DNA from 4 places in the Pseudarthrobacter cremeus genome. Region 1 is predicted to be linked to each of the others. Evidence: riboswitches for the same ligand, from Rfam matches in the RefSeq annotation. Region 1 holds a riboswitch; each other region holds the start of a gene.
The links. A riboswitch is a leader RNA that binds a small molecule or an ion and turns the genes downstream of it on or off. The one in region 1 is predicted to bind thiamine pyrophosphate.
Positions count from the first base shown of each region.

Region 2: it holds a riboswitch for thiamine pyrophosphate, as region 1 does, so the genes downstream of both, ACS5PJ_RS04020 (ECF transporter S component) here and thiO (glycine oxidase ThiO) in region 1, are expected to answer to the same signal.
Region 3: it holds a riboswitch for thiamine pyrophosphate, as region 1 does, so the genes downstream of both, thiD (bifunctional hydroxymethylpyrimidine kinase/phosphomethylpyrimidine kinase) here and thiO (glycine oxidase ThiO) in region 1, are expected to answer to the same signal.
Region 4: it holds a riboswitch for thiamine pyrophosphate, as region 1 does, so the genes downstream of both, thiC (phosphomethylpyrimidine synthase ThiC) here and thiO (glycine oxidase ThiO) in region 1, are expected to answer to the same signal.

Region 1 is NZ_JBPZHC010000004.1:123,144-130,621, forward strand. It holds gene ACS5PJ_RS09075 (TetR/AcrR family transcriptional regulator) at 1-98, shown strand, start outside; gene ACS5PJ_RS09080 (DUF3107 domain-containing protein) at 150-374, shown strand; gene ACS5PJ_RS09085 (hypothetical protein) at 387-689, shown strand; gene ACS5PJ_RS09090 (4a-hydroxytetrahydrobiopterin dehydratase) at 742-1,407, opposite strand; gene ACS5PJ_RS09095 (thiazole synthase) at 1,467-2,288, opposite strand; gene thiS (sulfur carrier protein ThiS) at 2,293-2,529, opposite strand; gene thiO (glycine oxidase ThiO) at 2,526-3,797, opposite strand; TPP riboswitch at 3,792-3,912, opposite strand; gene thiE (thiamine phosphate synthase) at 3,940-4,698, shown strand; gene ACS5PJ_RS09115 (RNB domain-containing ribonuclease) at 4,777-6,273, shown strand; gene ACS5PJ_RS09120 (DEAD/DEAH box helicase) at 6,563-7,478, shown strand, end outside.
Region 2 is NZ_JBPZHC010000002.1:67,661-75,138, reverse strand. It holds gene ACS5PJ_RS04040 (UDP-N-acetylglucosamine 1-carboxyvinyltransferase) at 1-225, opposite strand, end outside; gene ACS5PJ_RS04035 (glycoside hydrolase family 25 domain-containing protein) at 438-1,370, shown strand; gene ACS5PJ_RS04030 (energy-coupling factor transporter transmembrane component T family protein) at 1,329-2,123, opposite strand; gene ACS5PJ_RS04025 (ABC transporter ATP-binding protein) at 2,120-3,709, opposite strand; gene ACS5PJ_RS04020 (ECF transporter S component) at 3,709-4,359, opposite strand; TPP riboswitch at 4,424-4,565, opposite strand; gene ACS5PJ_RS04015 (heme-degrading domain-containing protein) at 4,623-5,165, shown strand; gene ACS5PJ_RS04010 (DUF4235 domain-containing protein) at 5,202-5,465, shown strand; gene mnhG (monovalent cation/H(+) antiporter subunit G) at 5,562-5,969, opposite strand; gene ACS5PJ_RS04000 (MrpF/PhaF family protein) at 5,959-6,237, opposite strand; gene ACS5PJ_RS03995 (Na+/H+ antiporter subunit E) at 6,234-6,779, opposite strand; gene ACS5PJ_RS03990 (Na+/H+ antiporter subunit D) at 6,776-7,478, opposite strand, start outside.
Region 3 is NZ_JBPZHC010000001.1:585,527-593,004, forward strand. It holds gene obgE (GTPase ObgE) at 1-1,086, opposite strand, end outside; gene rpmA (50S ribosomal protein L27) at 1,203-1,466, opposite strand; gene rplU (50S ribosomal protein L21) at 1,526-1,834, opposite strand; gene thiD (bifunctional hydroxymethylpyrimidine kinase/phosphomethylpyrimidine kinase) at 2,108-3,592, opposite strand; TPP riboswitch at 3,634-3,731, opposite strand; gene ACS5PJ_RS02600 (Rne/Rng family ribonuclease) at 3,895-7,383, opposite strand.
Region 4 is NZ_JBPZHC010000001.1:681,294-688,771, forward strand. It holds gene ACS5PJ_RS03055 (VOC family protein) at 1-133, opposite strand, end outside; gene ACS5PJ_RS03060 (response regulator transcription factor) at 210-911, opposite strand; gene ACS5PJ_RS03065 (sensor histidine kinase) at 902-2,887, opposite strand; gene ACS5PJ_RS03070 (hypothetical protein) at 3,044-3,772, shown strand; TPP riboswitch at 3,792-3,898, shown strand; gene thiC (phosphomethylpyrimidine synthase ThiC) at 3,893-5,719, shown strand; gene ACS5PJ_RS03080 (alpha/beta fold hydrolase) at 5,702-6,436, opposite strand; gene ffh (signal recognition particle protein) at 6,540-7,478, opposite strand, start outside.

The DNA of each region.
Region 1 (7,478 bases):
GGCTGGAAACAGACGGTGATCTTGACCTGGATGTGGCCAGCGACCTCATTTACCGTTTAGCTTGGCGCGGAATCTCGCGCTTTCCCAAAGAGACCTAGACTACAAATAAGAGACACTAATAAATTTTTGATTGGCTGGGAGGCCCTGCATTGGAAATTAAGATCGGCGTACAGAATATTGGCCGCGAAATCATCCTGGAATCCAACCAGGACGCCGACGCCATTGCCAAAATTGTCGAGGAGGCAATTACGAAGGGCAGCGAGCTTCGCCTGAAGGATGACAAGGGCCGCGTCATCATCGTTCCCGGCAATGCCCTGGGCTACGTGGAAATCGGTGCCGAAGAGTCCCGCCGCGTCGGTTTCGGCCAGTTCTGACCGCGGGCACCCATGCTTTCACTCACCATAGTTGTCCTCGTGAGCGCGGCTGCAGGCTTTGTGGTCTGGGCCAATGACAAACGCCATACCAGGTACGGCATGGGGTTGCCCGCAGGAATTGCCGTTGCCGTGGGCGCGTTCAGCTGGATCATTTTCATGGCCGCAGGTTTTGGCTACCTGCCCGGCCTGACATGGATCCCCTGGATTCTGCCCATGGTCCTGGGGACCGCAGCAGCCATCGGAGCTGTCATCTACCTTGGCCGCACGCGCACCCGCCAGGACACCATGCGGCTGACGCAGGCTCTCAAGCTGTAGCTGGAACCGGCTGTAAAGCAGGCTGCACTTCTTCGGAATCAATGCTCCGGAATCAGTGCTCCGGCTGGTGCCCCGCCTCGGTGCACAGGCAGAGCCGGTTTCCTTGGGCATCCGTGACCACCACCCAATCAGGTGCGTGGTCACGGTTCATTAAGGCTCCGGCTGCCGCCGCCTTGTCCAGGACCGGCGCGGATTCGGCGAGGCTCCAGTGGACATCCACATGGAGCCTGTTGCTGTTGGGCGTGGGCGTTTCCTGGAACCACACACTGGGCCCACGGCCGTACGGGTCCACGAGGTCCCCGCCGGGCCCCTTCCTGTACCCCAGCGCCACGCGCCACACTTCGGCGATCTCGCCGGGGTCCGCGGTGTCGATGCCTATCTCCACCGTGCGGAACAGCCCCGGCTGCGCCTCTGCCCCTAGCTCTTCGGCCACGGAACTCGTTGCCTGCGCAGCAGCCGCATCCCGCTCGGTGACCTGGCCCCCGGCGTCGTGGGACGTCAAGCGGATAAACACCCGGTTGTACCGCCAGTCCAGGTCGGGATGGTGGTTCTGTTCTTCCGCGGAACGTCCGACGGCGGCAATCAGCTCGAGTGCGGCGGCCGACGTCGGCGCCTTGTAGACAGTCACCAGCCCGCCCAGCCGGTACCGCCAGTCCGGCAGTGCAGCCAGGACAGCGTCGATCCGTTCACGGGTGAGTATGTCTTCCTTGCCGGCCACGGCGGACTCCTCGGCTAGTACTCCAGAGCCCGGCCCGGCGGACGGCACCAGGGGCCGGCCTAGAGGAACTCTGCCCGGCCTTCCATGGCCGATGATGCCAAGGCGTGCTCACGGCGCGGTATCCTGCCGGCCGCTTTCGCCAGCCTACCGGCGATAACGGCGTGTTTGAAGGCTTCGCCCATCAGGGCCGGGTTCTGGGCGCGCGTTACCGCAGTGGCCAGCAGCACGGCATCGCAGCCCAGTTCCATGGCCAGCGCGGCGTCCGACGCCGTCCCGATGCCGGCGTCAAGGACCACCGGAACCGAGGCACGCGAGACGATCAGTTCGATGTTGTGCGGGTTAAGGATGCCCAGGCCGGTGCCGATAGGGGCGCCCAGCGGCATCACGGCGGTGGCACCCAGGTTTTCCAGGCGCAGTGCAAGGACGGGGTCATCGTTGGTATAGGCGAACACCTTGAAGCCACGGTTCACGAGCTGTTCAGTGGCATCCACCAGCTCGACGGCATCCGGCAGCAGGGTCTGTTCGTCCGCGATGACTTCCAGCTTTAGCCAGTCGGTCTCCAGCGCTTCGCGTGCCAGTTCTGCCGTCATCACCGCGTCGCGGGCGGTGAAACAGCCCGCAGTGTTGGGCAGGATCCGGATGCCGTGGTCCACCAGGAGCTGGAACAACGACCCCGATTCGGCGGGCGAATAGCGGCGCATCGCCACGGTGGTCAGCTCGGTCCCGGACGCCAGCAGGGCTGCGCCCAGCCCGTCCAGGCTGGGGGCTCCGCCCGTGCCCATGATGAGGCGGGAGCCGAGCTCGACGCCGTCGATGATCAGGGGGTCGCCATGCACTGGCTGTTCTGTTCCCTGTGTTGGGATGGTGCCGGTTTCTGTCATGGTGTCAGCCTCCTTGGACTGCGGTGACCAGTTCGACGTCGTCACCTTCGGCGAGCGCTGTGACGTACCACTGGCTGCGGGGTACTACTTCGGAGTTGTGCGCGACGGCGACGCCGAGTTTCTTCCCGTCAGTCGCCTGGCCATTGGCGGCGAGCGGCCGGCCGGTGATCTGGCTGACCAGGGTGGAAATTGAGGCGTCGTCGGCTACGGCATGCTGCGAACCGTTGAGGGTGATGATCATGCTGGTTCCTTTTGGTGGTCGATCGCGTCCGGCACGTCGTGGCCGGGGGTCTCCGGGCGTGAAAACCTTGATGGGCTCATGGCGGCCCAGCGCCGGTCCTCCCGGCCGTCCATGAGCTCACGGCAGATGACGGCCGCCGCCGGAGCCAGGAGCACGCCGTGGCGGAAGAAGCCGGTGGCAATAATCAGCCCAGGAATCTCGGGTACGCGGCCAAGGAGCGGTGCGTTGTCCGGGGTGGCGGGCCGCGCCCTGGCCGTGCATTCCAGGAGTTCCAGCTCCGAGACCGCAGGGACCAGGACCTGGGCGTCACGCAGCAGCTGGTAGACGCCGCCCGCTGAGACGGCGGTGTCCGCTGTGAGGGACTCCTCCGAAGCGGACACGGTATCTTCCCGCTGGGTGGCCCCGATCACCACTGAGCCGTCCTGCCGCGGAACGATGTAGACCGGCACGCCCCGGACCAGCCCTCGGACGGTGGAAGTGACCAGCGGGCGGAGGTGCCGGGGTACAGCCAGCCGCAGGATGTCGCCGTAGACAGGCCGGAGGGGAAGGTGCAGTCCCGCCGGCAAGCCGCCCAGGGTCGGCGCCTGCAACCCGTTGGCCACAATGGTTTCCGTGGCCTGGACTGTTCGGCCATGTCCCAGGCCCACGCCTGCGACGCGGCCGTTCTCCCAGAGAAGGGACCCGGCGCGCTCATCGACGGCGAATCCTCCGGTGGCCCCGTCAACTGCGGTTACGGCGCCGGGCCCATGGGTGGCAAGCAGCTCCCGCAGGGACACCACCAGTTTCCGCGGATCCACCTGGTGGTCAGCGGCAATTTCCAGGGCACAGGAAATGGCGGGGCTCAAGAGGCCCTCCTTGAGCCTTGCGCCGCGGACGGTGAGCGGTTCAACCTGCAGGCCGTGGGCCTGCTGCACCGCGCGCAGGTCCATCAGGGCCCGCCGGTCCGCAGCGTCCGCCCCGACAGCAAGGGTGGGAGTCGTCAGGTAGCCGGTATCCGCTGCTCCTGCGCGGGCAAGGTCCGCTGCAAAAGCAGGCCAGAGTCCTGAGGATTCGAGCATCAGCTCCAGGAGGTCTTCCTCCTGGTAGTGGAGTTCACTCACCGCGGCCAGCATGCCGGCAGCCGCCCAGCTGGCGCCCTGCCCCGGGGCGTCGTCAATCAGGGCAACGGAACGTCCCGAGCGCCGCGCCTCCCAGGCAATGCAGTGGCCGATGACTCCGCCGCCGATCACGGCCACGTCAGCCCGAAGTGTCTTCTCAGCGTGAAGCATCAAGGGGTTCCTTCCCTACGCCGGTATTAGCCGGATCAGGTCAAGCGGTCGGCTGTGACGCCCTCTCAGCCCGGCAGCTTTATGACGGCTGCAACGGGCTCCCGCAGTACCCGCCCAGTTTAGGGGAATTAGGCTGGCTTCCATGAACGTGACTTCCACACCCTCTTCAGGTCCCTCCGCCGTTCCTTCCACGGCGGGCTCCACACCGGATTCCGGCAGCGGACTCCCCCGCAGCGCCCGGCTGTACCTTTGCACCGATGCACGCCGGGACCGGGGGGACTTCGGCGAGTTCGTGGAAGCGGCATTTGCCGGCGGCGTAGACATCATCCAGCTCCGCGACAAGGAGATCGAGGCCGCCGAGGAACTGGAGCTGCTGGCGGTGCTTCGGGCGGCGGCCGAGCGGCACGGGCGCCTCTGGGCAGTCAATGACCGCGCGGACATCGCCCTTCTGTCCGGCGCGCCGGTCTTCCACATCGGACAGCAGGACCTGCCGGTGGCATCCGCCCGCTCGCTGCTTGGCGGAAACGGAGTGATCGGGCTTTCGACACATACCCCGGAACAGGTGGAAGGCGCCATTCGGCTGTCGTCGGCACTGGCAGCGCCCGACGGCGGCCTGGACTATTTCTGCGTCGGGCCGGTCTGGGCAACACCCACCAAACCCGGCCGGGCCGCCGTCGGGCTGGAGCTGGTGGAGTATGCAGCCGAGGCCGTGCGGGCGGCCGGCGGGGACCAGGAAACCGTTCCCTGGTTCGCGATCGGTGGAATCGACCTGGGCAACGTCGAAGAGGTGGTGGCGGCCGGGGCGCGCAGGATTGTGGTGGTGCGTGCCATCACAGAGGCCACGGACCCGGCGGCTGCGGCCGCGGCACTCCTGGCTGCTCTGGACGCGGGTGCCGCCTGACACCGCGTTGCCTGACAATCCCCCGCGCGGCGGGTCAACGCGTGCACGATCTGAGGAAACCGGGCTAATCTGACTTTTGTGTCACATCATCGTTTGGCTCCCTATGTCCGCGAACACACCAACGCCCTTGAGGCGGCTCTAAGTGCGCTTCGGACTGAGCTGGAACTGCCGGGGCCCTACCCGGAGGAGGCCGTCCGGGATGCCGAGGACGCCGTCGCCTCCCACGAACTGCCCGAAGCCGACCTGACGCACATCGAGTTCCTCACCATCGATCCGGCGTCGTCCACCGACCTGGACCAGGCGCTGTTCATCGAGCGCGACGGCGGCGGGTACCGCGTGCTGTACGCCATCGCCGACGTCCCTTCCTTCGTCCGCCCCGGTGGCGGCCTGGACGCCGAAACGCGACGGCGGGGCCAGACGTTCTACGCCCCTGACGGCCGTATCCCGCTGCACCCGGAGGTCATCAGCGAAGGGGCCGGGAGCCTCCTGGCCGGCCAGCTCTGCTCGGCGTTTGTCTGGGAGTTTGAACTGGACGACGCCGCACAGGTATCTTCTGTGGCCGTCCGGCGGGCCAGGATGTCCAGCCGGGCCAAGCTCTCCTACAAGGGCGTCCAGGCCGAACTCGATGCCGGATCAAACAACCCGGTGCTGCAGCTCTTGAAGGAAGTGGGCCTGAAGCGCGTTGAGCTGGAGCGCCGGCGCGGCGGTGCGAGCCTGAACATGCCCGAACAGGAAATCGTCCAGTTGCCCGACGGCGGCTACCGGATTGCCGCGGCGCCCCAGCTTCCGGTGGAGGACTGGAATGCCCAGATTTCGCTGATGACCGGCATGGCGGCCGCCAAGCTGATGCTTGACGGGAAAGTGGGAATCCTGCGCACCATGCCGGCCCCGGACGAGAGGTCGCTGCGGCATTTCAGGATCCAGACCGAGGCCCTGGGCAAGCCGTGGGACGGGAAAACCAGCTACGGCGAATACCTCCGCAGCCTCGATCCGACCCACCCCCGGCAGCTTGCCATCCTGCACTCCGCCGGCATGCTGTTCCGTGGTGCGAGCTACACGGCGTTCGACGGAACTGTCCCGGACGACGCCATCCAGTCGGCCATCGGCGCCGCGTATGCCCACACCACTGCACCGCTGCGCAGGCTGATCGACCGCTTTGTCCTGGTGATCTGCGAGGCCCTGAGCAACGGCCGGCCGGTTCCGGACTGGGCCCGGGAGGCACTGCCCTCCCTGCCGGAGATCATGGCAGGATCTGATCAGCTGGCGGCGCGGATGGAGCGCATGGCCCTGGACACCGTGGAGGCTGCCCTGCTGGTCAACCACATCGGGCAGGACTTTGATGCGATTGTGATTTCGGGTTCCAAACCGCAGAAGGATATCGGGAACGGAAAGAGCAGCAACGGGAAGAACGGAAACGGGAAGAACGGCAATGGGCCTTCAGGGATCATCCAGATCGCCGAACCCGCCGTGACAGCCCGGTGCGCCGGTGACATGGAATCCGGCACCAAGGTCAGGGTCCGCCTGATCTCCTCGGACATCGCCGCCCGTGAGGTCCACTTCGAACTGCTGGCATAGCCTTCCGCGCCCGGTTTGAAGTGGCTGAAACCGGTATTCGGGGTCCTTACGGCTAGACTGAAGAAGTAGAAATGGATGCCCGGTCGTTGATTTCCTTGATTTTGAATTCAACAAGCCCGCCCCTACGCGATCTTGAGATGTACCAGTTGGTCACCAGTGCCAGCATTTAGATAGCCCGCGATCGGCTTCCACTGGATTTGCTTGCGCGCTTCGAGCGTGCTCCGGAACGGCTTCGGCCGGCCCGTTGAGCAGGCAGCGCCAATGCCCAAATGAATAAGGAAACTCCCCTGTGAGTGAATTGCATACCCACCAACTGCTGACTGACGACTCCGGCATCGAGACCCTCGAACCGGAAGAGACCATCATCTCGGACGAGAAGCCGCACGAGATCGAGGAGAAATCCTTCGCGGACTACAACGTCCGCGCCGACATCGTGGAATCCCTGGCTGACGCCGGGATCACCCACCCCTTCCCCATCCAGGCCATGACCCTGCCGGTGGCACTGTCAGGCCATGACATCATCGGCCAGGCCAAGACCGGCACCGGCAAGACCCTCGGCTTCGGCATCCCCGCACTGCAGCGCGTGGTGGGACCGGACGACGCCGGCTTTGACAAGCTCGCCGTCCCGGGCGCCCCCCAGGCCCTGGTCATCGTCCCCACCCGCGAGCTGGCAGTGCAGGTGGCCAACGACCTCCAGACCGCGTCCCGCAAGCGCAACGCCCGCATAACCACCATCTACGGCGGCCGTGCGTATGAGCCCCAGGTGGAGGCCCTGCAGAAGGGCGTCGAGATTGTGGTGGGAACCCCCGGCCGCCTGATCGACCTTTACAAGCAGAAGCACCTGAGCCTGAAGAACGTCAAGATCGTCATTCTGGACGAAGCTGACGAGATGCTTGACCTGGGCTTCCTGCCCGACGTCGAGACCCTCATCGCCGGTACCCCTGCGGTCCGCCAGACCCTGCTGTTCTCCGCCACCATGCCCGGCCCCGTCATTGCCATGGCGCGCCGCTACATGACGCAGCCCACCCACATCCGCGCCGCCGACCCCGATGACGAGGGTCTGACCAAGCGCGACATCCGCCAGCTCATCTACCGTGCCCACAGCATGGACAAGATCGAAGTTGTTGCCCGTATCCTGCAGGCACGTGGCCGTGGCCGCACCATCATCTTTACCAAAACCAAGCGCACCGCCGCCAAGGTGGCAG
Region 2 (7,478 bases), on a different contig from region 1:
CAGGTGCGTCATCTGCGGCCTGCCGACGTTGACGATGCTGCGGCCAAAGATGGTTTCGAGCCGCTGGATCATTTTGAGGCTGAGATTTTGCTTTCCCTGCTCCATCCGGGCGATAGCGCTCTGGCTGGTTCCCAGCGCGGCCGCGAGCTGTCCCTGGGTCCAGCCCTTCTCAGTGCGGGTGTCCCTGAGGGTGGCGGCAATGTGTTCGGCGGCTTCCTGAGTCATACACCGAAAATATCACAAGTGAGTTATTGCCGGCCAAATTTGGAGCATTTCAGCGAGAATCCTCACAGATTATCCGTTTCATGCGATATCCGCCATGTCCGGCGCTTTTCCTTGACCCCGCCTGCGCCGCGGGGGAGACTGAAAATACCGGCTTCACGGGCACCCCGCCTCACGTGCGGCCACGGCGTCGCCGGCGACAGTGGAGGTCCGCGATGCACGAGCCCGCGTTGCCCCAGCCCGCGGTGGACGAGCCAGCGTTGCACCAGCCCGCGTTGGACGAGCAGCCAGCCGGAACCTGCCGCGTGGCCATGCTTGCAGCGCTGAGCCTGCTCTTGGCCGTACTGGGCCTGGCCGTGGCTCCTGCGGCCAGCGCCGCACCGCCACCCGACGATTCAACCGGCCGGGTCCTGGGCAACGATATTTCCTGGCCGCAGTGCAGGAAGACGCTGCCGGCCGATCCGGCGTTCGGGATCGTGGGTGTGAACAACGGCCTGGCAAACAGCACCAACCCCTGCCTCCCGGAACAGCTCCGCTGGGCGCAGGCCATTAGCGTGAACCTGACCAGCCAGCCTTCAGTTGCGCTGTACGTCAACACCGCCAACCCCGGCCACGCCGGTTCATGGTGGCCCGTCAGCAACGACTACCCGGTGGGCAGTTCAGTTCCCAACCCGTACGGTACGTGCAAGGACCAGGACGTGGGTGCAGCCTGCGCTTACATGTACGGCTACGCCAAGGCCTTTGATGACGCCTACATCCGTGGCATCACAGGCCCGGATGAGTACTTGTGGTGGCTCGATGTGGAAATCGGCAACAGCTGGTCAACCGACAGGAACTCCAACCGCGCCGTCCTGGAAGGCATGACGGCCTTCTTCCACAGCATCCAGGCCGACGTCGGCATCTACTCCTCGAGCTATCAGTGGCGGCAGATCGTGGGGCCGGTAACAGACTCCAGCAACCTTTATGACCTGCCCACCTGGCTCGCGGGCGCACTCTCGGCATCAGGGGCGGAGGCCAACTGCTCACGCGACCCGTTGACCCCGGGCGGTGACGTGGCCCTGACCCAATTTGTGTCACGCGGCTTCGATTATGACTACCCGTGCAGTTCAGCGCCAGACGAAGTTCCAGGTTCCCAGGCCGGCGGCTGAAACAACAGCCGCCGCCGCGATCAGGACCCCGCCCAGCAAAACCCAGACATCCAAAAGGGAGTACGTGGACTCCCGTGCCCATGTTCTTTGCCCGCTGCCAAAACCCCGGGCTTCCATGGTGACGGCCAGCCTGGAGGCACGCCGGATGGCCTGGACCAGCAGGCCGAAACTCTGGCCCAGCGTAGCGCGCAGCCGATGGAGGGGACTTCCGTGCGAGCCCACTCCACGGGCACGGCGCGCCATGCCGATGGTCTGCCATTCCTCAGCCATCAGCCCCACAAGCCGCATCGCGGCCAGGGTGCCAAGCACAAAACGGTGCGGCAGCCTGGCCTTCTGGGCCAGGGCATCGGCGAGATCGGTGGGGTCCGTGCAGCTCATCAGCAGGATGGCGGGCAGTGCGATCGCCAGCCCGCGGAGCACAAAGCCAAGCCCCAGCTGCAGTGACCCTTCGCTGATGGACCAGATCCCGACGTCGAGCAGTACAGTTCCGCTGTCCGCCGCCACGATCGCGGTGCTCCAGCCGCCCAGGGCCGCCGCGAGGATGAGCGGCCAGGCCCGCTGCCACAGGAGCCCGAGCGTCAGGCCGGCCAGGGGAAAAAGCGCGAACTCTGCCAGCAGCGCCGTAGTGGCAGACACCCAGTCAATGGAGAGGGCCAGCACCAGGGTGACCAGGAAGACGGCCGCGAATTTTGCCAGCGGGTTTGCCCGGGTGAGGAGGGCGTGGTTTCCGCCCAGGTTCAGTGCCGCCCTCACGGGGCACCGGCTTCCAGGCGCGCCTCGCCCAGCGACGCCGGGCCAAGGTGCAGTCCGGTGCCGCCCAGGACCGCACTGAACTCCTGGTCGTGGGTCACCGAGACCACCGCGGTTCCGGCATCGAGCAGTTCAGACAGGAAAGACGCGAGTTCCGCCCAGGTGTTGGCATCCTGGCCGAACGTCGGTTCGTCAAGCACCAGCACCTTCGGGTGGGCCGCCAGGACCGTGGCCACCGAGAGCCGCCGTTTTTCGCCGCCCGAGAGCGTGTACGGATTGGCGTCCACCAGGTGCGTCAGGCGGAGCCGTTCGAGCAGGTCATCCACCCGTTCCTCCCCGTGGCCCAGGTGGCGGGGACCGAACATCAGCTCGTCCAGCACCCGGCCGGTGACGAACTGGTGCTCGGGCTCCTGGAAGACCGTTCCGATGCGTGAAATCAGTTGGTTGGCTTTCCACTTGAAGGGATCAATTCCTGCCCCCGCGCTCAGGTCGACCGCGGCGGACACCTTACCGTGCACCGGTTCAAGCAGTCCGGCGAGCGTCAGGGCGAAAGTGGACTTTCCGGCGCCGTTGGGGCCCGTCACCGTCAATGCCTTGCCTTCCCGGACCTGTGCCGCCACCCCGGCCTGGACCGCCACCGGGGGGATGGTTCTGAAGCCACGGCGGAGCGGACGCCCGCGGGAGACAGCCAGGTTTTCGGCGGCCAGCAGGAGGTCGCCGGAACCGGCGGAGGTGCGGCTTCGGGTTGCCGGAACATACCCCGGCACCCAGACTCCTGCCGCGATCAGCATGTCCCGCGCCGCTGCCAGCACCTGGTCCGGGGGGCCGTCCAGCAGGACCGCCGAACCGTTGGCCGAGCCGGGCTGCAGGACCACGATCCGGTCCACCAGGTCTTTCCAGACGGACACCCGGTGTTCCACCACCACCAGCGTTGCACCGGTTTTGTCCAGGCAGCGGCCCACGGCGTCGCGGACCTCAAACACGCCGTCAGGGTCGAGGTTGGCCGTCGGTTCGTCGAGCAGGATCAGCCCGGGCCGCATCGCGAGGATGCCCGCCAGAGCCAGCCGCTGCTTCTGCCCGCCGGACAGGGCCGACGTCGGGTGGTCCAGCGGGAGCCCGGCGGAACCCCGCGTGCCGGCGGCACCGGCTTCACCCGCGGCACTACGCAGCCCGACGTCGTCGAGCGCCTCGTGGACCCGCCGCCAGATCTCGTCCCGCGGAACGGCCAGGTTCTCGGCGCCGAAGGCGACGTCGTCACCGAGCCGGGAAAGGACCACCTGCGTTTCCGGGTCCTGCTGCATCAACCCGGAACGGCCGCGCTGGCCGCGGGGAACAACGCCGTCGATCAGCAGCGAACCGGTCTCGTCGGCGTCGTCACCCTCGTCCCCCAGCACCCCGGCGAGGGCGTGCAGCAGCGTGGATTTGCCCGCGCCGGAGGGGCCCAGCAGGAGCACCCGCTCGCCTGGACCGATCTCCAGGTCGAGCCCCTGGACGGCGGGGGCGGAGCGGCCGGCGTGCCGCCAGCCCCAGCCGCGCGCGGACACCGCGGCCGGGCGGACCTCCGCGGTGCCGGCGTCGGAAGCGGTCATCAGCTGAAGGCAGGCTCCGAAGCTGCCTTCCGCGACGCGAAGGAGCTCAGCACACCGGTCCGGGCCAGGCCGCGGGTTGCGATCCAGGACAGGGCGCCGGCAATCACTGCGCCGGAAATGGTGCAGAACACGATGTAGGCGAGCTTGTCACCGGGTTCGTAGGCGATGTTCCAGCCCCAGGGGAGGAAGGAGTCGTTCAGGCCGCAGAACAGTCCGGCACCTGCACCGGCCAGCAAGGCCGCGATGAGGTTGTACTTCTGGCGCAGGAAGGAGCCGAACCTGAACTTGCCGTACACGAGCAGGAAGAACACCAGCTCGGCGCCCAGGCCCTGAAGAACCCCGGAAATCAGCACCGTGGCACCGTACTGCGAGCCCATAATGAGCTCACCGGTGGCGGCGACGGTTTCGCAGAAGAGGGCTGCGCCTGGCTTGCGGATGATGAGCATGCCCAGCACCGCGGGGATCATCCAGCCGCCGGCCAGCAGGCCGGTCAGCGGGGGGTAGACGGCGTTCATCGGTGCGGAAACGATGCCGGCGCCCTGTGACCACGCCCAGAAAATCACGCCGCCGGCGATCGCGATAAGCGCGGCCACCACAATGTCTACGACGCGCCAGGTATTGGTTGTCTTGTTGAATGCTGCAGTTGTCATTGGTCCTCCTGAGGAACAGGAGGGGAAAGTGCACCCGGCAAGCGGCGCTGCCGCCGCTGCCGGACACTTCGAGAACTCGACTCCCTTGCGCCGGTACTAACCGGATCAGGTTCGAGGGTCTGCGGCTGTCCGCACTCTCAGCGCCCACCTACGGTTCCCTGGCAATGCCAGTGATGTCCGACGGCGGCGCTCCCCTGTCGTAAATAAATCTGCCCTGTTGGGCGTGGTCCAGTTTACACCGCCGGCGGGGTAGATTGTGGGCCATGACCTCCGAATCGTCCCCCGTTACAGCCTTCGATCCCGACTCGGGCGAGGACCAGCCCCGCGCCGCCCTCGAAGCCCTGACAGCCCGGATCGACGCCGAGGTCAGCGAGTTGCAGTTTCCGCGTTTCACCAAGGATGATGCGCTGAACCTGGGGCTGCTGCTGGTGGAGCTTGGCAAGAGCCGCAAGCTGCCCATCGCCATCGACATTTCCAGGGCGGACCAGGTCCTGTTCCACGTGGCGCTGGAAGGCGCCACGCCGGACAACGAGCACTGGGTGCGGGCCAAGCAGCGCACTGCGGCACGGTATGAGATCCCCTCGCTGCAGGTGGGGTTGCGCGCCCGGCTGCGGGGCGGCCGGATCGAGGACCAGGGCTGGTATGACGAGTCCATGTACGCGGCCCACGGCGGCTGCTTCCCTGTCTATGTCACCGGCGTCGGCGCTGTGGCCACGGTGACGGTTTCGGGCCTGCCCCAGCAGGAGGACCACGACCTTGTGGTGGAAGCGCTGCGGGAGATCCTGGCGTCCATGCGGTTAGGCTAAGGTCAGTCCGTTTTTCGCCCGCTAGGAGTCACACGAATGAACCTTTTCATCAAGCTGCTTGGCACCGGGGTCAGCCTCGGCGCCGGCTTCCTCGGCACCAAGGTAGTCAACGCCGTGTGGGAGAAGTCCACGGGGCGCAAGCCGCCCACCGGCAAGCACGAGGACACTCCCACCACACTGCGGTCAGCCCTGACCTTCGCGCTCATCTCGGCCTCGGTCAGCACCGTCATCCAGGTGCTCGCCAACCGCGGCACCCAGCGCGCCATCACCCGCTTCGCCAAGTCCCAGGACATCGTCTAGCAGGCTGTCCGGCACCGGCGGGAAGGCCGGGGGCTGTCCCGCGCCGGCGGAACGGCCGGTCTGTCCGGCACGGGCGGGAAGGCCGGCCGCCCTTAATCAGTCCGGACGGCCGGCGTCGGACGCTTCGTCCCGGGCGGTCTGTGCCGCCTTCTGAACCACGGCTTCCAGCTCATCGGAGCTGAGCAGCTCACGGTGCAGGTGCTTGGTGCGGTACCCGGCGCGGCCAACCATGTGCGCGGACACCGGCACCGTCAGGAGCTGGAAGATCCACGCCACCAGCAGCACCGGCCACACCCACAAGGTGCGCATCTGCAGGCCGATGGACGCCAGCAGCAGGAAAAGGCCCAGGACCTGCGGCTTCGTGGCCGCGTGCATGCGGCTGAGCAGGTCCGGGAAGCGGAGCAGGCCGACGGCGGCGGCAAGGGACATCAGGGCACCCACCACCATGAACACGGCGGATACGGTGTCGATGATGATGTCCACCGGAATGGCTTCAGGATTCATTGGGCTGCTCCCGCCGGCCGGCCACGAAACGCGCCACCGTGGCCGAGCCGACGAAGCCGACGATCGACAGCGCCACCAGCAGCATCAGGTTGTTCAGGTGCCGGTTGACGGCCATGTCGACGCACAACGCCGCGCCCAGGATGGCCAGCAGGACGTCCGAGGCCAGCACCCGGTCCAGCAGCGATGGCCCGCGGGCAATCCTGATGATGGCTCCTGCGGCCGCCAGCGAAAGAATGACTGCGGTGACAGCCAGGACGGTCTGCATCATGCTGCGGCCTCCTGCCGGATCGTTTCGAGTTCTGCCGGCGTGCCCATGATGCGGATCAGGCCTGCCTCGATGCTCCGCACTTCCTGGCGCAGTTTCTCCACACCTTCAGGGGTGCTGATGTTGAGCGCATGGAGGTACAGGGTGGAGGTGGAACGGTCCACTTCCACCACCAGGGAACCGGGGATCAGCGAAATGACGTGCCCTGTGGCAGTGACCATGAGGTCCTGGTGGCTGCGGAGCTGGACGGCGACGACGGCGCTGATCACCCGCGGTCCGCGGACCGCGGCCAGGTACATGACGTCGATGCTGGCGGCCACCACCTTTCCCATGAACCGCACGGCGAACGGGACGGCGTGGAGGATGTTGAACCGGCCGCTCAGTTCCACCGGAGGCAGATAGAACATCCGCGCCACCAGCACGGCCAACAACGTACCGAAGAGCAGGTTGCCGGGGCTGAAGTCCTGCCACAGCGCGCCCCAGACGATGACGAGCCACACGAGCAGGGGAAGTTCCTGCCTCAGGGAAATCCGACGGCGGCTCATTTTCCGCCTCCGGCCTTCAGTGCCAGCGGCGGTACAGGCGCGTCCTCGCCCAACACCGCTTGGATATATGAGGTGCGGTCAAGCATTTCCTGGGCGGCATGGTCGGCAACACCGAAGAGCGGGCCGGCGAAGACGGTGAGCGAAACGCCGAGCAGCACCAGGCCCACGGTGGGGCCAACCATTGTCCGGGGCAGCAGCGTGACGTTGGTGCGGCCGGCCCTGCTGCCGGTGTCCGAATCCTCAGGCGCGGCCAGCAGCACGGGGTCCGGGTACTCGGCGTCGGAGGGCTTGCGCCAGAACGCGCGGTTCCAGACCCGGGCCACGGCCAGGAGCGTCAGGAGGCTGGTCACCACTCCGCCGATCACCAGGGCGTAGGCCAGCGGGGTGCCCAGTTCGATACCGGCCTGGATCAGGCCCACTTTGCCCAGGAATCCGGAGAACGGCGGGATGCCGGCAAGGTTCATGGCGGGCACAAAGAACAGGATGGCCAGCACGGGCGACAACTTGGCCAGGCCCGCCAGCCGGTCCACGGAGGAACTGCCGCCGCGGCGTTCGATGAGCCCTGTGACCAGGAAGAGGCTGGTCTGGATGGTGATGTGGTGGGCCACATAGAAGACAGCGGCGCCCAGCCCGGCCACCGATGACATCGCCAGGCCGAAGACCATGTAGCCGATGTGGCTGACCAGGGTGAAGGACAGC
Region 3 (7,478 bases), on a different contig from region 1:
GCGCAGCACGGGCGGCTGGACCTTCGGCGGTGCCGCGGCAAGGGTGTCGCGGGCAGCCTGGACGATTTCCGCCATGGCAAAGCCAAGCTGACGGAGGCCTTCGTGGCTGGTGGCTGAGATTTCAAAGACACGGTAGCCGCGGGATTCCAGTTCCGGGCGAACGAACTCGGCCATGTCCTTGCCGTCCGGGAGGTCAACCTTGTTCAGGGCCACGAGGCGCGGGCGGTGGTTCAGCGGGACAACTTCGCCGTCGGTCCCGGCGTAGCTCATGTCCACCGCGTACTTTTCCAGTTCGGCCTCGATGATGGCCAGGTCGGAGAGCGGATCGCGGTCGGCTTCGAGCGTGCCGCAGTCCAGCACGTGCACCAGTGCAGCGCAGCGTTCCACGTGGCGCAGGAAGTGGTGGCCCAGGCCCTTGCCTTCGCTGGCGCCTTCGATCAGGCCAGGGACGTCAGCGATGGTGAAGCGGATATCGCCGGCCTGGACCACGCCGAGGTTGGGGATGAGGGTGGTGAAGGGGTAGTCGGCGATCTTGGGCCGCGCGGCTGACATGGCCGCGATCAGGCTGGACTTCCCGGCAGAGGGGAAGCCCACCAGGGCGATGTCCGCGATGGACTTCAGCTCCAGCACGATGTCGCTGGAATCACCTTCGATGCCGAGGAGTGCGAAGCCCGGGGCACGGCGTTTCTGGGAGGACAGCGAGGCATTGCCGAGGCCGCCCTGTCCGCCGGCCGCGGCAATGTATTCGGCGCCTTCGCCGACCAGGTCAGCCAGGACGGTTCCGTCCTTGGACTTGACCACGGTGCCGTCGGGGACCGGGAGGATCAGGGTTTCGCCGCTTTTTCCGCCACGCCAATCGCCCATTCCGGGGCCGCCGTTGGTGGCATGGCGGTGCGGGGCGTGGTGGTAGTCAAGCAGCGTGGTGGTCTGGTGATCGACGCGCAGGATGACATCGCCGCCGTCGCCGCCGTTGCCGCCGTCGGGTCCGCCGAGAGGCTTGAACTTCTCCCGGTGGACGGAGACACAGCCGTGGCCGCCGGTACCGCCGGATACGTGCAGTACTACCCGGTCTACAAAGCTCGCCACGTGGATCTCCTCAGTGCTGTTTCCTGGACGCCCGCAGGCACCAAGACGATTGTAATGCGGTTAAAAGAACAGTGGAGCGGACCAACAGGTCCGCTCCACCGCTTCAGAACTATTTGTTACTCTGCAGCTGCAGCAGCAACGATGTTGACTACGCGGCGACCGCGGCGGGTGCCGAATTCGACAGCTCCCGGGGTCAGTGCGAACAGGGTGTCGTCGCCGCCGCGGCCTACGCCGGCACCCGGGTGGAAGTGGGTGCCGCGCTGGCGGACGATGATCTCGCCTGCGGAAACTACCTGGCCGCCGAAGCGCTTGACGCCGAGGTACTGGGCGTTGGAGTCACGACCGTTGCGAGTGGAGCTCGCGCCTTTTTTATGTGCCATTTGAAATGCCTGCCTCTAAATTCTGGGGAATCTGCTGAAAACCTGAACAGTAACGAAGGTTACTTGATACCAGTGATCTTGACCTTGGTCAGTTCCTGACGGTGACCCTGGCGCTTCTTGTAACCGGTCTTGTTCTTGAACTTCTGGATGACGATCTTCGGACCGCGGAGGTCATTGAGGATCTCAGCCGTGACAGTTACCTTGGCCAGGTCCGCAGCTGCGGCAGTGACCTTCTCACCGTCAACCAGGAGCAGGACGGGCAGCTCAATGGTGCTGCCAGCTCCACCGGCGACGCGGTTGAGGGTAACGAAGTCTCCAACGGAGACCTTCTCTTGCCGGCCGCCTGCGCGGACAATCGCGTACACCACTTGGGAACTCACTTCTCTCGACGTTTATTACTAGATTTGCGTGCGGAACCTGGGTCCATAATTGGCTGGGCTCTCGCTGTGCCTCAACGCCGTGGGGTCGTAACCCAAGTGTTGGCGTAAGCACCGAAGATCTAGAATACGCTAATTTTGCCTTCGGCCGCAAATGAGGCTGGTTACGGCCGGTTGTCTGTGATAGGACCCACAAGCAGATCCAACACCCACAACCAGGAAACCGTGCCCGACTATCGTACCGGCTGAAGCGGCCGTTTACGCTCAGGAGTGCAGGCGCGGCGCGTCGAAGAATTCCACTTCGAAGCGGCAGGACTGGCTGAACGCGGCAATCATGGCTGCCCGCTCGTCCCCGGAAGCCCTGCGCCCGGCGTCGTCGGCCAGGGCGATGGCCTCACGGGTGGCCTGGGCGAAACCCTCGTCAGCGTAGGTCCGCAGCCAATCGGCGTAGGGATGCGCCGCCGGTGCGCCTGCGGCGACGAACTCCGCGTGCAGCGTCCTGCCCACCTCCGCGTAGAGCCAGAAGCAGGGCAGGACGGCCGCCACCAGCGCTCCGTAACTTCCGGACACGGATGCGGCCAGCAGGTGGTCCACATACGACTTCGTGACCGGCCCCAGGCCCGCCCCCGCCGGGCGGGAACTGAGCCAGGTCCTGTGCAGCTCGGATTCAACCTCCAGGCACTGCTGCGCGGAGCGTGCCCAGAAAAGCTGGGCGGCTTCCGTAGGCGCCAGCGCGCTGGCCCGGGCCAGCACCCGCGAGTAGCCGTTGAGGTAAATGGCATCCTGGGCGAGGTAATACGCGAACTGCCCCTCGGACAGTGCGCCGGTTCCCAGGTCCCGGATGAACTCCAGCCTGTAGATCGCTTCCAGCTCCGGCGCAGCCGCCTGCCGGAGCAGCTCAGCGAATTCCCCCTCTGCCGGGGCCGGCTGCGTGTGATGGAAGTGGTGGATCGGGCCGTTGCCACCACCCACCTCCAGCTGGCCGGAGGCCTGCAGCGCTCCGGCCAGCCACGGCTTCACCTGGCGAAGAGCGGCTTCCCAGTCCCCCAGCCGGGCCTGCGCAGCCGCCATTGCGGAAGACAGCGAGCAGCCGGTGCCGTGGCTGTTGCGGGTACGTACCCGCTCCCCCGCCAGCTCCACCACTTCTTTGGAGAGCAGTCCCGAGGAGTTGACCAGGGCATCGGGGCAGTCACCGCCGTCGAGGTGGCCGCCCTTGACCAGGATGGTGGCGCCGGTAGCGGCAGACAGCCGGAGTCCTTGCTGCAGTGCCTCCGGCCAGCCAGGCGCCTGCGGCTCGCCGAGGAGGAGGGCGAGTTCCACCAGGTTGGGGGTGATCAGGTCCGCCAGGTGAAGCAGTTCCCTGAGGGCCCCTTCCGCGGACTCCTCCAGGAGCCGGTCCCCGCTGGTTGCCACCATCACCGGATCAAGAACGACGACGGCGGGACGGACTTTTTCGAGCCAGTCGCGCACCACCTTAATCACCTCAGCGTCACCGAGCATGCCGATCTTGACGGCGTCGATGGTGATGTCCTCGCTGATGGCATCCAGCTGCTGGGCGAGGAAGGAAGCGGGCGGAACATGCACGGCCCGGACGCCCCTGGTGTTCTGGGCGGTCAGGGCGGTGATGGCCGCCATGCCGTAGCCGCCGAGGGCAGCAATGCTTTTGAGATCGGCCTGTATTCCGGCGCCACCTGACGGGTCGGAGCCCGCGATCGAGAGAACGCGTGGAATACCGCGCCGTTCGAGCACCGTTGCGGGCTGGCGTGGTGCGGCCTGGGGAAGGACAAATGCAGGAGCCAAGGAGACATCCCTTCGCCGGTGCTAACCGGACAGGTTCAACGGGTCTGGATCTCAGCCGGCACTCTGCGCGGCACCCCGTGTCAGTGGTCCAGCCTAGCGTTTCGCACAGGCTCCGGCCTTCCATGACGTCATGGGCCACGCCGCCGCATCCCGTGAACCGCATGAAGCGGTTAAAGCGCGATGCCCGGCCGGCCCTGTGCAATTCAGGACTGGCCGGGCAACCCGGTGGACTCGTCAGAGTTCCGGCGGGGTTAAAGCTCCGAGGCCGGAACCCCTACGCCGAGGATGATGGGAGCCTCGGCCGCGGCCTTGGGGGCCGCAGGGGCCTGGGTGTGCTCCGGCGCTTTGGCGGCGTGGGAGTGCCCGGTGGAAGCTGTTGGAACAGCCTCGTGGTGCTCCACCGACGTGGCATTGGCTGCGCCCTGGGCACGGCTGGCACTGCGGTTACGCCGCGGGCGTCGGGTGCGGGACTGGTCCGCGGTGTGGTCCGAGTAGTCCTTCTCCTCCGCGGCCGGCAGCCGGCGTGCCTGGTTCCCGGCCTCGGGGCGCCCGGCAGCCTGGCCTGGTGCGGCCGTGTCCGCTGCCGAAGTGGTTTCGGCCGGCTGGGCCGTTGGCGTTGCTTCAGCGGGAACCGGCGCACCCAGGTTGGCGAAAGCCTCGGCAAGACGGTCCAGGGTCAGTGCAGGCGACTGCGGGTGATCGGCGTGGTGCTCCACGAACGGCAGCACGACCTGCTCTCCGCCGAACGTAAGCACAGTGGCCGGGCGGCCCGTGGCGTCAGTCTCAGAGCGTTCTGCCGCGGCCGGGGACGGGGCTGATGCCTGTGAAGATGCCTGCGTTGGTGCTTTTGCCGGTTCCACAGCAGCAGCCTGACCTGCCGCGCTTATTGCCTGCGCAACCTCTTCTTCGTGCAGGTGCGCAGCGTGGGCAGCAGCGGCAATGTTTGCCAGTGCAGCCCTTGTGGCCTCTGCCTTGGCGTGGCGCTCCGCGTCGCTGGGGTCGGGGTGGACGGTGTGGATCTGTACCGGGGCTGCCGGCGCCACCTCCAGTGGCTGGCCTCCACGGCCGCGGCGGCGCTTGCGGTCAGTGCGTCCGCCGGGCTGGCTGTCTCCGCGCTGGTTGTCCATGCGCTGGTCAGGACGCTGATCGGTGCGCGGCCCGTCCACCCGGTGGCTGTCTGCACGCTGCACGTGGTGCTCGGCAGCGACAGTGTTGGCCCGGCGGTGTTCCACAGGATCGTCGTGGGTGACGATGCCGCGGCCGGCGCAGGTCTCGCACTGCTCCCCGAAGACCTCGAGGAGCCCGGTGCCCATCCGCTTGCGGGTCATCTGCACCAGGCCCAGCGACGTTACTTCGGCGACCTGGTGCTTGGTGCGGTCGCGGCCCAGGCATTCCACCATGCGGCGCAGGACAAGGTCGCGGTTGGACTCGAGCACCATGTCGATGAAGTCGATGACAATAATGCCGCCGATGTCGCGGAGCCGGAGCTGCCGGACCACTTCTTCGGCTGCTTCAAGGTTGTTCTTGGTGACGGTTTCCTCGAGGTTGCCGCCGCTGCCGGTGAACTTTCCGGTGTTGACGTCCACCACCGTCATGGCTTCGGTACGGTCGATCACCAGGGAGCCGCCGGAAGGCAGGAAGACCTTGCGTTCGAGCGCCTTGTGGATCTGCTCGTCGATCCGCCAGGCAGCGAAGATGTCCTGATCCGTGGTCCACTTTTCCAGGCGGCCCACCAGGTCCGGTGCAACGTACGTGACGTAGGCCTCGATGGTGTCCCAGGCCTCTTCACCGGAGACGATCAGCTTGGAGAAGTCCTCGTTGAAGACGTCGCGGACCACCTTGATGGTGAGGTCCGGTTCGCCGTAAAGCAGTTCCGGGGCGAGGATCTTGGTGGAGGTGGACTGGCTTTCGATGCCTTCCCACTGGGCCCGCAGCCGGTTGATGTCATGCGTGAGTTCCTCTTCGGAGGCACCCTCGGCAGCGGTGCGGACAATCACGCCGGCGTGCTCGGGGAGGCGGTCCTTGAGGATGCGCTTGAGGCGGTTGCGTTCGACGTCGGGCAGCTTGCGGGAGATGCCGGTCATCGAGCCGCCGGGCACGTACACGAGGTAGCGGCCGGGCAGGGAGATCTGGCTGGTCAGTCGTGCGCCCTTGTGGCCAACGGGATCCTTGGTGACCTGGACCAGCACGGTATCGCCTGATTTCAGGGCGTTCTCGATCCGGCGCTGCTTGCCTTCGAGGTTGACGGCTTCCCAGTTCACCTCGCCGGCGTAGAGGACCGCGTTCCGGCCGCGCCCGATATCAACGAACGCCGCTTCCATGGACGGCAGGACGTTCTGCACCTTGCCGAGGTAGACGTTGCCGATCAGGGAGTCCTGCTGGGTCTTGGAGACAAAGTGCTCAGCCAGGACGCCGTCCTCGAGGACGGCGATCTGGATTCTGTCGTCGCGCTGGCGGACGATCATCTGCCGGTCAACGGATTCACGGCGGGCCAGGAACTCGGCCTCGGTGATGACGGTGCGGCGGCGGCCGGTATCGCGGGATTCACGGCGGCGCTGCTTTTTGGCTTCGAGCCTGGTGGAGCCCTTGACGGACGTCACGCGGTTGTTCACCGGCGCTTCGGTGGCGGCACGCGGTGCGCGGACGCGGGTCACCGTGTTGGGCGGATCGTCGCCTTCCCCTCCGGCCAACTCAAGGTCCTGGTCGCCACGGCGGCGGCGGCGACGGCGGCGGGACGTCACGCCTTCGTCGGTCTGGCCTGCAGATTCCTCGTCGTCTTCAGCGGCGCCGTCCTGCCCTCCGTCGGCAGCATCAGCATCGCTTTCAATGTCGTCGGTGCGGCTGCGCCCCCGGCGTCCACGGCTGCGGCGCCTGCGGCGGCCATTTGCGTCGTCCGCTTCGCCGTCCTCGGCGTCGTCCTCTTCAGGCTCCGCCGCAGCGGTGACCGCCGCGGGTGCGGGGCGGACCACTGTGCTCAGGTCAGGTGCCTGGAAAAGCACAGAGGCGGCCGAGGCCGGCTCGAGGAAAAGCGAACCGAACGGGCTGGCCGTCCCGGCGGGGGCCGGTGCTGCTGCGGGAGCAGCGGCTTGCCGGTCCGTGGCTTCCTCCCGGGCGGGCTCCCGGGCGGCCGGAGCTTCCGGGGCCGGCGGAGCTGACGCGGCCTCAGGGGCTGCTTCGGCTCCGGCCGCAGCAGCTTCAGGGGCTGCGGCAGTTTCAGGGGCTGCGGCAGTTTCAGGGGCAGCAGCGGCTTCAGGGGTCGCGGCAGTATCAGGGGCAGATTCAGGAGCAGAGGTCTTGCGGGTGGCAACGCGGCGGCGGCGGACAGGTTTGGTGTCAACTGCGGTCCCGTCGCCCGGAACCTCGGCAGCAACCCCGGCGGCAGCCTCGGTGGCGTGCTCCACAGCGGCGGCCTCCGCAGCCGCGGGTGCCGCCATGGCTTCGTCGGCGAAGGCAGGCAGTGGTTCTGCCGGTTCGGCGGTCTTGCGCGCACGTGTCCGGCGGACGGGGGCTTTGGTTGCCGGTGCAGCGGCCACCACGCCGGTGTCAGGCGCCTCGGTGTCAGGCGCTTCGGCCGGGGACGTGCCAGGCGCTGCTGCCTCTGGCCCGGTTACGGCGTCTGAGTCCGGTGCTGCGGCTTTAGGCGCTGCTTTCCGCCGGGCCCGGGTGGCCTTCTTCGGCGCTTCCACGGCTTCGGCCGCTTCTGCTTCGATATTAATTGCTGGTACTTGGTCGTTTTCCATATGTGGCAACACTCCTGCCCCTGACGTACCGCCACATCCGGCACCCATTGGGGCACATATTGTCAAAACCCGCAGGCGTTGACAGAAGTCAAGTG
Region 4 (7,478 bases), on a different contig from region 1:
CGGCAACGACCTCCAGGCCAAGTGCGCGCTGGTAGTAGTCGGTCATCAGCTTCATGTCGCCCACCTTGAGCATCACAGTACCCATGGTGAGGTCGGCAGGAAGGAGATCCTGGCTGGTCGCTTCTGCAGTCATGAAAAACTCCCCTATCCCGTGGTCTTCGGGGTCGAAGGCCTCTATGTTCCTAATTTACTTGAAGCTTCAATTTAATTCAAGTGATTCCGCGCGTGTCTACCGGCCGCTCTGACCCGGATCCCCGCTGCAGCGGCACCGTCCGGTGTTCAAGGAAAGCGATGACGGCGAGGACCCTGCGATGGTCATGGCCGGTGGCGCCCAGTTCCAGTTTGGCCAGGATGCTGCTCACATGGGTCTCCACTGTCCGTTCCGTCAGCCAGAGCCGGTCCGCTATGCCGGCGTTTGTCCGCCCTTCGGCCATGAGGGCCAGGACGTCGGCTTCCCGCGGAGTGAGCCGTTCCAGCCTGGAATCCAACCGCTTCGCACCCAGGAGCCGTGCGACGACCTCTGAATCCAGCGCTGATCCGCCGGCACGGATGCGCTCGAGCGTGTCCAGGAAATCGTTGATGTCCAGGACCCTGTCCTTGAGCAGGTAACCGAACCTGCCCCGGGAGACCAGGTTCAGCGAATGCCTGGTCTCTACATGCTGGGAAAGCATGAGGATTCCCATCAGTGGAAACTCGTCCCTCAGGGCTGAAGCTGCACGCGCCCCGTCGTCAGTGAGATCCGGAGGCATGCGCAGATCCAGGATGGTGAGGTCCGGCAGCGTGTCGCGGACTGCAGTGATGGCTTGCGGGGCTGTCGAGGCGGTGCGCACAATGTCGTGGCCGGCATCTGCCAAAAGCCGCGCAAGGCCTTCGCGGAACAGGACGGAATCTTCCCCGATCACTATCCGCACGGGAGCACCGCCTCCACCAGGGTGCCCTGACCGGCCGGGCTGACCACGGTGAGTGCGCCGCCGACGGCGCTGACCCGGTCCGCAAGTCCGGCAAGCCCGCCGCCATGATGGGCTATGGCGCCTCCTCCTCCATCGTCGCTGATCCGGATACTGACGCAGTCGCTGGTCCTCGCCAGGCGCAGGGCGATGCTGGCGCCGTCTGCGTGCTTGACGGCGTTTGCGAGCGCCTCGCTTGCGACAAAGTAGGCCGTGGAGGTGACGGCATCTGAAAGCTCGGGAAGACCATGGCCCGTCGCCGCGCCCGGCGGCAGCTCGAGGACGATCGGAACCGGAAGGAGGCTTGTGAGATGGGTCAGCGCTGCCTCCAGTCCGTCGTCCAGGCTCCCTGGCCTGATGCCGTGGGCCAGCTGCCGTAATTCCGCAACGGCAGTGCCAAGTTCGCTGACCGCCTCTTCCAGGGCAGTCATCACGCCGGCATCTCCTGGCCCCAGATGCCGCTGAAGAAGCCGCAGCGACATACCGATTGCCACCAGCCTCTGCTGGGCGCCGTCGTGAAGGTCCCGCTCAAGCCGGCGCCGCTCTACATAATTGGACCTCACAAGGCGTTCCCGGCTGGCCTCAACCTCGCGCAGCGCGGATGCCAACTGGAGCCTGAGCCGGGCCAGCTCCGCCGGATGCGCGATGACAGCGAGCACGTCTGCTCCCGGTGCACGTTGGCCTGCTCCCGGCGCCACCATGCCAATAGCCTCGCCGCCCAGTTCAATCCGCGCGTGTCCGGCTGAAGATTGCAGGGCCATCCCCTCTGCGTCGAGATACAAAGCTTCACCTGGCAGCCTGTATCCAATGCGCAGGCCGGGATCCCGGACGGCGCGGCGCAGCACAGACTCAAGGTCTTCAGGTTGCGAGGTACCGTCGTGGATCCTCTGGAGGAGTCCGTTGATGGCTTCAAGAGCACGCTCCCTTGCGGGAAAAAGCCATTGGCCGAGCCTGCGTTCGACGACGCCACGCACGGGCAGAAGCAGCAGCACTGCGCCGGCGGTGGCCACCGCCACGACCAGGGTCCTGGCGTTCCCTTCGCTGTTCCCCGCAAGGGAAGCCGCCGCGAGGACCACGGCCGCCACGGCAACCGCCATGAAGACGTGGCTCGTGGACCGGATCAGGGCGCGGTTGGCGTCATAAAGGGTGCGCCGCAGGATTGGCGCTGCGATGGCGGCGGGCAGCGCTGCGTAGAGGAAGGCAATCCCGGTGATGACGATTGCTTCGTTACCCAGCAGGAGATAGCCGAACCAGCCGAGGAGGAGGGTTGCCGGCACCGCTGCTGAAGCAAGGGTCAGAAAACGCAACTGCTCGCGTTCGGGATCGTTCGCTTTTCTGTACCGGCGCAGCGGGGAGATGGCGCTGGCAATGAGTGCAGCCAGGAAAAGGGGAAGCAGGGCAGCGGCAGCCATTCCGGCGGCTTCGGACTGCGGAAAAGCGGGCTCCGTTAGCGGATATGCCCGCTCCGGAGGGTCCGGAGCGTACGCCGCCAGCACATTAAACGCCACAACTATAGCCGGTAGAACCCACGCCAGCACCCTGTCGAACCGGTCCTGAAGCCTGCCGTCCGGGAACACCAGCAGGATCCACGCCCAGGGCAAAAAGAACATCATCCACGCCCCCTCCGTCAGCGCCACGAGGTGGCCACTGACCGGCAAAGTGCTGCCGCTCCGGGCCGCCGCCGCGAGGTACGCGTCCATGCTTCCGACGGCAATGGCGCTGGCGCCGGCCAGGCAAAGGAATGCAGACACAGGGTTTGCCGGGCGTCGGCCCGCCACCAGGAGCCCAAGCAGCAGCGCAGGCACGCCAGCGCTCATGCGGATGAGGATTGCCGTCAGCTGTTGCGGGTCCGTGATGCGGGACAGTCCGGCGAGTCCCGCGACCAAGGCTGCGACGGTGACTGCCGCAATGGCAAACGAAGCGAGCCGGGGCCACAACACAGGCTCAGTGTATGCCCGTCCCATGACCACGGGCATCAGTGGTGGCACGGAGGAAAAGTCCCGCGCCAGCCGCGATCCGCACATGCCGGACGACGTTCACTCTGGGATGAAGCCGGGATGCCGATCGGGTGTCCCGGAACAACGAAAGGCAGGAATATGTCCACTGCAGCAGCCCGAATTGAGAGCAAAACAACTGGAAGGAAGGCCCGCGATCTGCGCCGCTTCTGGCGTCTCCTGATAGCCGTGCTCATTCCCCTTGGCCCCCTGGGCATCACCGTGGGACGGGCAGTGATGCCCTTCTGGACGGATATGGACGGCCGCCAGATCATCGAAAGCACCATCGCGCATCCGGAAACCTCGGCCGGCATCGCCTGGCTGGGGCTGGCGACCTATCCTGCGATGCTCGCCGGGGTCCTGGCCTTGGGATTTGTCGCGAGGCGCCATTCCCCCGTACTGGCAACCCTGGGAGCGGCCTTGAGCTTCCTGGCATTTGCCAACTGGAACGCCGCAGGAAACTCGGAAGCATCGATCCATGCCATGGCTGCAGTCGGTATCGGAACCGAGCAGATCGTGGGGGTCACGGACGTCCTGCTCGGGGCGCCCATAGCGGCGGTGACAGGTTTCGGCTGGCTGGTCGGGCACATCGCCGGCATGATCCTCGCGGGGATCGCCCTTGGCCGATCAGGACTGGTCCGCTGGTGGGTGGCCATCGCCCTCATCGTGTCGCAGCCATTTCATTTCATCGCCGCGGTAGTCATCCCGAACCGCTGGCTGGATGTCACCCTTGGCTGGGGACTGACGACGTTCGCATGCCTCATGGTGTCGCTGGCCATCCTACGCGTAGCAGACGATGACTGGGACCTGCCGCCGGTCTCCAGGGCCTAGCTGGCTGTGGTAGCTTCGTCTACGACCACACGGGGGCCCTGCATGGGCTGAGATCAGGCTGACGCTGCCTGCGACCGTTGAACCTGTCCGGGTAATGCCGGCGAAGGAAGTGAGTATCCCTTGAGCACCACCGAAACACAGCACAGCCCTGTCCACGCCGGGGCAATCAACAACACCGCGTCACTGAAATCCCATTCCTTGGCGTACCTTGAGGATCCGGACAATGGCATCCGGGTCCCCGTCACCGAGATTGCCTTGGACCCCTCGCCCAACGGCGAAGCCAACACCCCTTTGCAGGTGTACCGCACGGCGGGCCCCGGCAGTGATCCCGTCGTCGGCCTGGAGCCCTTCAGATCCTCCTGGATTGAGGGGCGGCATGACACGGAGCCCTATTCAGGCCGCAAGCGGAACCTGCTCGACGACGGCCGCTCGGCCGTCCGCCGGGGGGCCGCGTCCTCGGAGTGGAAAGGCACGCGGCCGGTTCCCCGCCGCGCCGTCGAAGGCAGGACGGTGACCCAGATGCACTATGCCAGGGCGGGCATCATCACTCCGGAGATGAGGTTTGTTGCACTGCGGGAGAACTGCGACGCGGAGCTTGTCCGGAGCGAGGTGGCAGCCGGACGTGCCATCATCCCCAGCAATATCAATCACCCGGAATCCGAGCCGATGATCATTGGCAAAGCTTTCCTGGTGAAAATCAATGCGAACATCGGCAACTCAGCGGTCACCAGTTCCATCGCCACCGAGGTGGACAAGCTGCAGTGGGCCACCCGGTGGGGCGCGGACACGGTGATGGATCTCTCCACCGGCGAGGACATCCACACAACCCGCGAGTGGATCATCCGCAACGCACCCGTGCCGATCGGTACCGTGCCCATCTACCAGGCCCTGGAGAAGGTCAACGGCGAAGCCAACGCACTGACCTGGGAAATCTTCCGGGACACGGTGATAGAGCAATGCGAACAGGGCGTGGACTATATGACCATCCATGCCGGCGTGCTGCTGCGCTATGTTCCCCTGACGGCCAACCGCGTCACCGGCATCGTGTCCCGCGGCGGCTCCATCATGGCCGGCTGGTGCCTGGCGCACCATCAGGAGAACTTCCTGTACACCCACTTCGACGAACTCTGCGAAATCTTTGCCAAGTACGACGTCGCATTCTCGTTGGGCGACGGCCTGCGTCCGGGAGCGACGGCGGACGCCAACGATGCCGCGCAGTTCGCCGAGCTGGATACCCTGGCCGAGCTCACCCAGCGGGCCTGGGAGTTCGATGTCCAGGTCATGGTGGAAGGTCCCGGGCACGTGCCCTTCCACCTGGTGCGGGAGAACGTGGAGCGGCAGCAGAAACTCTGCAAGGGCGCCCCGTTCTACACCCTCGGCCCCCTGGTCACCGATATCGCCCCGGGCTATGACCACATCACCTCCGCCATCGGCGCCACCGAGATCGCCCGCTACGGCACGGCCATGCTCTGCTATGTCACGCCGAAGGAACACCTGGGCCTGCCCAACAAGGACGATGTCAAGACCGGCGTGATCACCTACAAGATCGCCGCGCACGCCGCGGATCTTGCCAAGGGCCACCCCGGCGCCCATGAACGGGACGATGCCCTGTCCAAAGCCCGGTTCGAATTCCGTTGGCGCGACCAGTTCGCACTCTCCCTGGACCCGGTCACGGCGGAGGCGTTCCACGACGAAACCCTGCCCGCAGAGGCCGCAAAAACCGCGCATTTCTGCTCCATGTGCGGGCCGAAGTTCTGTTCGATGCGGATCAGCCAGGACATCCGGGACGAATACGGTTCAGCCGATTCCCAGGAAGCGATCGCGGCGGCCTACAGCGGCATGCGGGAAAAGAGTGCGGAGTTCATGGCCTCCGGCGGCAAGGTCTATCTGCCGGAACTGCAGGTACCGGCAACCGACGGTGAGGCCGCCTCAGGACGCCTGAACTGACGCTGACCTGCTGACATCGGCGATAAAGGACCGGATGGCGCGGTCCCCTTCCGCCGAATCCTGGGGCCGGTGCCCGCCCGCGGCGACGCGGTGCACGGCACCGGTTTCCCGGAGGTAGCCGGCGATTTCCTCGTAGAGCGGTTCCCAGCCGCCTGTCAGCACCATGGTGGGGACCCCTGGAACTATGTGCAATGGAGCTTCCCAGGCAGGTACCTGCAGCCGGAGCCGGCGGGCGGACCGTTTTTCCTCCACGGAGGAAGGCTCCTGCAGGTCCGCCGCAAACATCCTGCGTAGGAACTCACGCTGGAAGTCTTCATCGCCCAACTGGTGCCGGACGTCAAAAAGCGGCTGCATCAGGGCAACATGGGCTGAGGTGGCAGGCAGTTCAGCGGTCAGCGAGAGGCAGGCCGGCTCCACCAGCGTCAGGGAAAAGACGAGGTCCGGGCGTTGGACGGCCGCCATCATGGCGGCGATGGCGCCCTGGGCATGGGCGACAACGTGGCCGCCGGCCCCTCCGCGGCCGTCATCGGCCAGCGAACGCAGGATGATGGCGGTGTCCTCCGTGAAGGAAGACTCCATGGGCCCGGCGACGGGGTCGAAGCCGTGGCGCCGCAGGAACAGGGCATCGTAGGCCAGCGCCATTCCGTGCTGGCGCGGCCACGCGGCCGCCCCGAAAGGCCCGGCGCCGTGCACGAACACTACCCTCTGCTTGAACATGACCCAACCCTATTTGACGGTGCCGACATCCATCAGGAGGCGGCACCGAATCCCGTGCTGAGCCCCCACCAAAGGGACAGGATGCCGGGCTTTGGAGACCTGGCTACTTGCCGAGGAATTTGTCGAAACCCTTGGGCAGGTTCAGCTGCGAGGGGTCGAAGTCGCCGCCCTGCTGGCCGAACGCTGCGCCGGTGGGCAGGGCCTTGGCCGCCCCCGCCCGCCGCGCCTCTGCGTCCTTGAGTTCCTGGGCCGCCTTGGCCGGGTTGCCGGAACGGGCCTTCTTCTTGGGCGCGTTCTTGCCCCCCTTGCGGGCACCGCCGGGACCGGCCATGCCGGGCATTCCCGGCATCCCGGGCATGCCGCCGCCCTGCGCCATCTTCTTCATCATCTTCTGCGCCTGCGCGAAACGCTCCAGCAATCCGTTGACCTCGGACACGTGGACGCCGGAACCGCGGGCAATGCGCGCCCGGCGGGAGCCATTGATGATCTTCGGCGCGACCCGTTCGTGCGGCGTCATGGAACGGACGATGGCTTCGACACGGTCGATCTCGCGCTCATCAAACTGTTCCAGCTGCTGGCGGATGTTCTGCGCACCCGGCATCATCATGAGCATCTTCTTCATGGAGCCCATGTTGCGGATCTGCTGCATCTGGGAGAGGAAGTCGTCCAGGGTGAAGTCTTCCTGGTCGGCGAACTTCTTCGCCATCCGGGCAGCTTCATCCTTGTCCCAGTTCTTCTCCGCCTGCTCGATCAGGGTCAGGACGTCGCCCATGTCCAGGATGCGTGAAGCCATCCGGTCCGGGTGGAAGAGTTCGAAATCGTCAACACCTTCGCCGGTGGACGCGAACATGACGGGCTTCCCGGTGACCGACGCGACTGAGAGCGCGGCACCGCCGCGGGCGTCGCCGTCGAGCTTTGAAAGGACGACGCCGGTGAAGTTGACGCCCTCATCAAAGGCCATGGCCGTGTTGACGGCGTCCTGGCCGATCATGGCATCGATGACGAAGAGCACTTCGTTGGGAACGATGGCGCGGCGGATCTG